2 regions of the Billgrantia antri genome follow, and region 1 is predicted to be linked to the other one. Evidence: riboswitches for the same ligand, from Rfam matches in the RefSeq annotation. Region 1 holds a riboswitch; the other holds the start of a gene.
What was found. A riboswitch is a leader RNA that binds a small molecule or an ion and turns the genes downstream of it on or off. The one in region 1 is predicted to bind thiamine pyrophosphate.

Region 1 (3,620 bases):
TTCGGATTCCCCACGAAACGTCGCGCCATGGCGTGGTGACCGGTTCCTTCGGCCTGGTGTGCTGCAGCGACTGCCGACAGGTGCCCTCTGCCATAGCCCTATATCGCCAGGCGGACCAGGCCATGTACGAAGCCAAGGAGCGTAGCCGCAACCGGGTGGTGACCCGGTCGCTGGCCGGGGCTTGGGAGTGAATTTGCTTGCGGGATGCGCGTATGTCGCATGGACATCATCTTTACGTTGACGTTAACTGTCGTTACCGCAAAGACGCCAGAGGTTTTGCCATGACTGCACCGCTCAGCCGCTTTCCCGTCCCCGAGTCGATCAATGACCTACCCGAGGATATTCGGGAGGCCATTCTCGCCGTGCAGGAGAAGGCCGGTTTCGTACCCAACGTGTTCCTGATGCTGGCCCATCGCCCGGACGAGTTCCGTGCCTTTTTCGCCTACCACGATGCGCTGATGGAGCGTGAATCCGACACGCTCACCAAGGCGGAGAAAGAGATGATCGTGGTGGCTACCAGCGCGCGCAACCGCTGCCTCTACTGCGTGGTGGCCCACGGCGCGCTGGTGCGCATCTACGGCAAGGATCCGCTGCTGGCCGACCAGGTGGCGATCAACCACCGCACTGCGCCGATCAGCGAGCGCCACCGGGTAATGCTCGACTTTGCCCTGCACTGCGGCCTGGACGTGGGCGAGCTCACCGACGAATGGCAGGCCCGTCTCACCGAGGTTGGCTTCACCCACGACGACATCTGGGACATCGGTGCCATCGTCGCCTTCTTCGGCCTCTCCAACCGCCTGGTCACCCTCACCGGTACCCCGCCCAATCCGGAGTTCTACCTGATGGGTAGGGTGCCGCGAGAGAACAAGTAACTCGTCAGGTCAGGCGCTGCAGGCTTCCATCAGCCGCCGCACCGGTTCCAGCTGACTGACGTGCAATACCATCACGCTGTTGCCGGGGGCATCCTGGCTGGGGCGGACCACGGCGAACTCGCCCTCTTCGAGATGGAATTCATGGATCTCGCGAAGGCCTTCCGGCGTCCGGCACTGGATCGAGCGGTAGGTGTCGTCCTCGCCGTAGGTCAGGCGATGGTAGACCTTGAAGAAGGTGTAGAGCGTTAGGCCCTGGTCGAAGGCTGGCCAGCGGGCGGGAATGCTGCGCATCTCTTCGTCGAGAACCTGCCCCTTGGCCTCGGCGGCGGCGATGGCGTCGGCCAGTGGCTCGGCGAGCAGCGAGGCATCGTCGCGCGGCAGCGGGGCGGCATGATCGATGGCCTGCTGATGGTCGCTGCTGATTCGCGCCAGATCGTCGAGCGAGGCGATACGGTAGTCGCCATGGGCCAGATCGGCGGGCTCGAAGCCGCCGTTTTCCCAGCCATGAATGACTCGCAGCGTCAGGCGGCCGTTGGCCAGCGGCTCGCCGACCAGTGCCTGCAAGGCGACCCTCAGGTGCAACTGCCGCTCGACGGAAAGATTGTCGAAGGCGGAGTAGGGGTCGGCAAAGATCTGATGAAGATGCCCGGGGGCGTGTTCCTTGGCTTCGCTAAACATGGTGGGTCCCTGCGGGGGAGAAGTGTTCTGGTTTTTTCGTTGTTATATCATTCCAGAGGCTCGAGTCATATCGGTCCGTGTGGGGCCAGCTTGAGTCTAGCGACGCAAAATTCATTCACTGTCGCCAGGGGAGTCTCGCTGCGGCGGGGCTGAGAGAGCGCCAGGCGCTGACCCTGGAACCTGATCCGGTTCATGCCGGCGGAGGAAGTGCGACATGTCCTATCTGACGTCAGCCGTGCTCGGCGCGGCGCTGCTGTGCTTTGTTTTCCTGGGCCTGCGCGCCCGCCGGGCCGACGGTCCACTCGACGACTACATCACCGCCCGCAACTCCCAATCTGCCGCCACCCTGGGGCTGTCGTTCCTGGCCTCGGGCATGGGGGCGTGGATACTTTTCGCGCCGCCGGAGATCGGCGCCTTCGTCGGTCCGGTGGCGTTGGCGGGGTACGCCATCGGCTCGGCGCTGCCGTTCATCGTGCTGGGACTCTACGGCCCGGCGATCCGCCGTCACCTGCCCGAGGGGCGCAGCATCGGGGAGTTCGCCGAAGTCTGCTACGGCGCCGGCGTGCGGCGCTGGGTGGCGCTGGTCTCGATTCTCTATATGGCCTGTTTTCTCGCCGCCGAGCTGACGGCCATCGGCGCGATCACCGCGCTGCTTTCCGACGTGCCGCCGGCACTGGTGGTGATCGGCGTGGCCGTGACCACCCTGCTCTACACCGCCATCGGTGGCCTGAGGGCGAGCCTGGCCACCGACCGCTGGCAGGCATGGCTGCTGATCGCTTTGCTGCTGGTGGTAGGCGGCGTGGCGCTTGCGCGCCTGCCCGAGATGCCCGCAGGCGCGGCGCTGCCGTCGATTCCCGTCGACGGCGCACTGGGCGTGGCGCTAACGCTGGTCATCGCGGTCACGGCGGCCAACCTGTTCCATCAGGGCTACTGGCAGCGGGTGTGGGCCGCCCGCGACGAGCGTGCGCTCAACCGGGGCGCCTGGCTGGGCGGCGCGACCACCGTGGCGGTGGTCGCGATGGTGGGCGGGCTCGGCATGCTGGCGTCGATGAGCGGCGTGGCACTAGGCGAGCCGCCGATGCCGTTCTTCGCTCTGCTCGGCGAGGCGCCAAGCTGGCTGGCGCTGCCGGCGCTGGTTCTGGCGGTGACCCTGGTTGCCTCCAGCGTCGATACTCTGCAGAACGGCATCGCCTCGCTGGTGGTGGCGGGGTCCGGCAGGCGCGGGTTGCCCATCGGTGCGGCGCGGCTGGTCACGGTAGGGCTAATGGTGCCGGTGGTGATCGTGGCACTTCAGGGCCTCTCGGTGCTGCGGCTGTTCCTGATCGCCGACCTGCTGTGTGCCGCCATCGTGGTGCCGGTTCTGCTGGGACTGTGGCGCCGCATGACGCCGCTGGCCGCGGTGATGGGTGGCGTGGCGGGGCTGCTTGGCGCGATCCTGCCCGGCTGGGTCGCCCAGGGCAGCCTGGCAGCTGGCTTGCTGGCGGCGAGCTTCCCGGGCAGCATCCCCACGCTGCCGCCGTTTCTCGGCGCGTTGGCGGCCTCCACGCTGGTCAGCCTGGCTGTGGCATGGACGGCACCGCATGAGCGTATCCGCACGCAGTGAATTGGCCTCCTGGCCGGTTTGCGCTTAATGAAGTCTCGATCTGTCGTCGCGCCAGCTCCCGGCTGGCGCATTTCTCATTCCTTCTCCAGACCAAAGTCTATTGTTCTATAAGATCCTCGTGCCTAAGCTTTCTTTCGTTGATTATTTTGTTAGAGGTGAGGTAAATATTTTACACTCAACAATGACAATCGTGAGGACGATATGACACAGGAATCCGCGGCAGAGCCGAACCAACTGGCTCGAGTACTGGCCCGCAAGGATGTGCTGGCGCTGGCCTTCGGCGCCATGATCGGCTGGGGTTGGATCGTGCTGACCGGCAGCTGGATCCAGTCCGCAGGAAGCCTGGGCGCGATCACGGCCTTTCTGATCGGTGGCCTGATCATCGTGCTGGTGGGCCTCACCTATGCCGAACTCGCTTCCGCCATGCCCCAGGTAGGCGGCGAGCATGTCTACAGTTATCGCGCCCT
Region 2 (3,620 bases), 2.3 Mb from region 1:
CATGGCCGCGAGCTGCTTGACGATGCGCGTGCCGAAGGGCGCGGCGTCATCGTCTTGGCCCCACACTTCGGCAACTGGGAGGTACTCAACTTCTGGCTCTCCAGTCACTTCCCCTTTACCGCCATGTACGAGCCCCCCAAGATCGCCGAACTCGACCCGGTGATCCGTCAGGGGCGCGAGCGCATGGGCGCCAGCCTGGTACCGACCAACCCGCGCGGCGTCGCCGCACTGCTCAAGGCGCTAAAGCGCAGTGAGGCCGTCGGTATCCTGCCGGACCAGGAGCCCGACTGGGGCAGCGGCGTATTCGCCCCCTTCTATCACCGCCTGGCCTACACCGCGACCCTGCTGCCCAAGCTGGTCGCACGCACCGATGCCAGGGTGGTCACCGGTGTGGCGCGACGCCTTCCCGGCCGGGGCTTCGCCATCCACTTCCTCGCCGCCGACGAGCGAGTCTACGCTGACGACGAGACGCAGTCGGCCACCGGCGTCAACGCCTGCGTGGAAGCCGCAATCGCCCTGGATCCGGCCCAATACCAGTGGGAGTACAAGCGTTACCGCAAAGTGATCGAGGAGCAGCTGGGCGTGCCAAATCACAAGCGTTACCGCCTCTATTGAAGACGCATTTCGCTGCGGTGACTGGCAAGACGGCATCATCCTGCTAGACTGGCCACAACGCTTGACGGGGTGCCGGTGGAACCGGCTGAGATCGCCATACGACATGTCTGCTGCAGATGCGTCGTCACGGCGGGGCCCGTTGAACCTGATCCGGCTCGTACCGGCGTAGGAATCAAGCGGTGGCCAGGTACCAGCACTCCCTTATCTGCCCTGCCCACTCTCCTTTCGCCCACGCTCCGGATCCGCTTTACCACCGGAGGCAAGATGGGCTATCGCTTCACCGACCTGACCGACGCCTGCCACGACGACTGGCGCGCCTATGTCGAGCACGACTTCGTGCGCGACCTGGGTAACGGCACCCTGGAAGAAGACGCCTTCCGCCACTACTTGCAGCAGGACTACCTGTTCCTGATCCACTTCGCACGCGCCTACGCGCTGGCCGCCTACAAGAGCCGCACCCTGGCCGACCTGCGCCAGGCCCATGAGGGGCTCAAGGCCATCCTCGACGTGGAGCTCGGTCTTCATGTCGGTTTTTGCCGCGAGTGGGACATCTCCGAGGCGCAGCTGGCCGCGCTGCCCGAGGCGCGGGCCACCATGGCCTATACCCGATACGTGCTGGATACCGGCAACCGCGGCGACCTGCTCGATCTTCATGTTGCGCTGGCCCCCTGCCTGGTGGGTTACGGCGAGATCGCCAACTGGCTCAACGCCCAGGACGCGACCGTACGCGGCAACGCCAACCCCTATGACGCCTGGATCGCCATGTACGAGGGCGAGGAGTTCCAGGACGCCATGCGTGCCGAGCTCGAATGGCTCGATGCACGCCTGGCCGACGTCACTCCGGCGCGCTTCGGCGAGCTCGTCGAGGTGTTCCGCGATGCCACCCGGCTCGAGATCGATTTCTGGCAGATGGGGCTGGATCGGGCGCTTTGATCGCCCCCTGGCCCCATCGCCATCCACCCGCTGGTTCTGGTCAGCCCAGTGGGTCCCAGTAGGCTGGTGATCGTGCGATCACCCGACCACCAAACGCTTGACGGGGTGCCGTTGAAGACGGCTGAGATCATGCGACGCACGCGTCCGAGCATGGATCCCGTTGAACCTGAACTGGCTAGGACCAGCGTAGGGATCAAGCGACATGCAGGCTCGGCAAGACCGGACTCCCTGCCCCTGTCACTTCCCACCTGTCCTCCCTGACACCCTGAAACGCGTTACCCCTAGGGAGAACAAACGATGAGCAAGACCGCCCATTTTCTCGCCGAGACCGCCAAGGTCGACGAGGCCGCCGTCCAGCCGCTGCCCGGCTCACGCAAGATCTACGTCGAGGGCTCGCGTCCCGACATCCGCGTGCCCTTCCGCGAGATCTCGCTGTCGCCGACCAAGACCTCCGGTGCCGACGAAGAAAACCCGCCGCTGCTGGTCTACGATACCTCCGGCCCCTATACCGACCCACGTGCCGACATCGACCTGCGTCGCGGCCTTCCCGAGCTGCGCCGCGCCTGGATCGAGGAACGCGGTGATACGGAGTTCCTCGACGGCCCGACCAGCGAGTACGGCCAGCGCCGTGCCAGCGACCCCATGCTCGCCCCACTGCGCTTCGACCTGACCCGCACACCGCGCCGCGCGAAGGAAGGCAAGAACGTCACCCAGTTGCACTACGCGCGCCAGGGCATCGTCACGCCGGAGATGGAGTTCATCGCCATCCGTGAAAATCAGCGCAGGCAAGCCTTGGGCACAGCGGAGGTCGAGCGCATCCTGGGTCACCAGCATGCCGGTCAGGGCTTCGGCGCCAAGCTGCCCGAGGAAATCACCCCGGAATTCGTGCGCCAGGAAGTGGCCGCGGGCCGTGCCATCATCCCCTGCAATATCAACCACCCCGAGTCCGAGCCGATGATCATCGGCCGCAACTTCCTGGTGAAGATCAACGGCAATCTGGGCAACTCGGCGGTGACCTCCTCCATCGAAGAGGAGGTCGACAAGATGACCTGGGGCATCCGCTGGGGCGCCGACACCATCATGGATCTCTCCACCGGGCAGAACATCCACGAGACCCGCGAGTGGATCATCCGCAACGCCCCGGTGCCGATCGGCACGGTACCGATCTATCAGGCCCTGGAGAAGGTCAACGGCGTGGCCGAGAATCTCACCTGGGAGGTTTTCCGCGACACCCTGATCGAACAGGCCGAACAGGGCGTGGACTACTTCACCATCCACGCCGGCGTGCTGCTGCGCTACGTGCCGCTGACCGCCAAGCGCGTCACCGGCATCGTCTCCCGCGGCGGCTCGATCATGGCCAAGTGGTGCCTGTTCCACCATCAGGAGAGCTTCCTCTACACCCACTTCGAGGAGATCTGCGAGATCTGCAAGCGCTACGACGTCGCCTTCTCGCTGGGTGACGGCCTGCGCCCCGGCTCGGTGGCCGATGCCAATGACGAGGCGCAGATGGCCGAGCTCAAGACCCTGGGCGAGCTGACCCGCATCGCCTGGAAGCACGACGTACAGGTGATGATCGAGGGACCTGGTCACGTGCCCATGCACCTGGTCAAGGAGAACATGGACAAGCAGCTCGAGTACTGCGACGAGGCCCCTTTCTACACCCTCGGCCCGCTGGTCACCGACATCGCCCCGGGCTACGACCACATCACCTCCGGCATCGGCGCGGCGATGATCGGCTGGTACGGCTGCGCCATGCTGTGCTACGTCACGCCCAAGGAGCACCTCGGCCTGCCCAACAAGGACGACGTCAAGACCGGCATCATTACCTACAAGATTGCCGCCCACGCCGCCGACCTGGCCAAGGGCCACCCGGCCGCCCAGCGCCGCGACAACGCGCTGTCCAAGGCGCGCTTCGAGTTCCGCTGGGAAGATCAGTTCAACCTCGGCCTCGACCCGGATACCGCCCGCGAGTACCACGACGAGACCCTGCCCAAGGACTCGGCCAAGGTGGCCCACTTTTGCTCCATGTGCGGGCCTAAGTTCTGCTCCATGAAGATCACCCAGGAGGTGCG

Region 2: it holds a riboswitch for thiamine pyrophosphate, as region 1 does, so the genes downstream of both, thiC (phosphomethylpyrimidine synthase ThiC) here and HNO53_RS17155 (sodium:solute symporter family transporter) in region 1, are expected to answer to the same signal.

Annotation. Positions count from the first base shown of each region.
Region 1 covers NZ_CP053383.1:3,711,360-3,714,979, reverse strand. The annotation lists gene HNO53_RS17170 (sensor domain-containing diguanylate cyclase) at 1-191, shown strand, start outside; gene HNO53_RS17165 (peroxidase-related enzyme) at 282-872, shown strand; gene HNO53_RS17160 (hypothetical protein) at 882-1,550, opposite strand; TPP riboswitch at 1,667-1,775, shown strand; gene HNO53_RS17155 (sodium:solute symporter family transporter) at 1,765-3,153, shown strand; gene HNO53_RS17150 (APC family permease) at 3,355-3,620, shown strand, end outside.
Region 2 covers NZ_CP053383.1:1,420,005-1,423,624, reverse strand. The annotation lists gene HNO53_RS06705 (lysophospholipid acyltransferase family protein) at 1-615, shown strand, start outside; TPP riboswitch at 671-804, shown strand; gene tenA (thiaminase II) at 880-1,548, shown strand; TPP riboswitch at 1,640-1,758, shown strand; gene thiC (phosphomethylpyrimidine synthase ThiC) at 1,846-3,620, shown strand, end outside.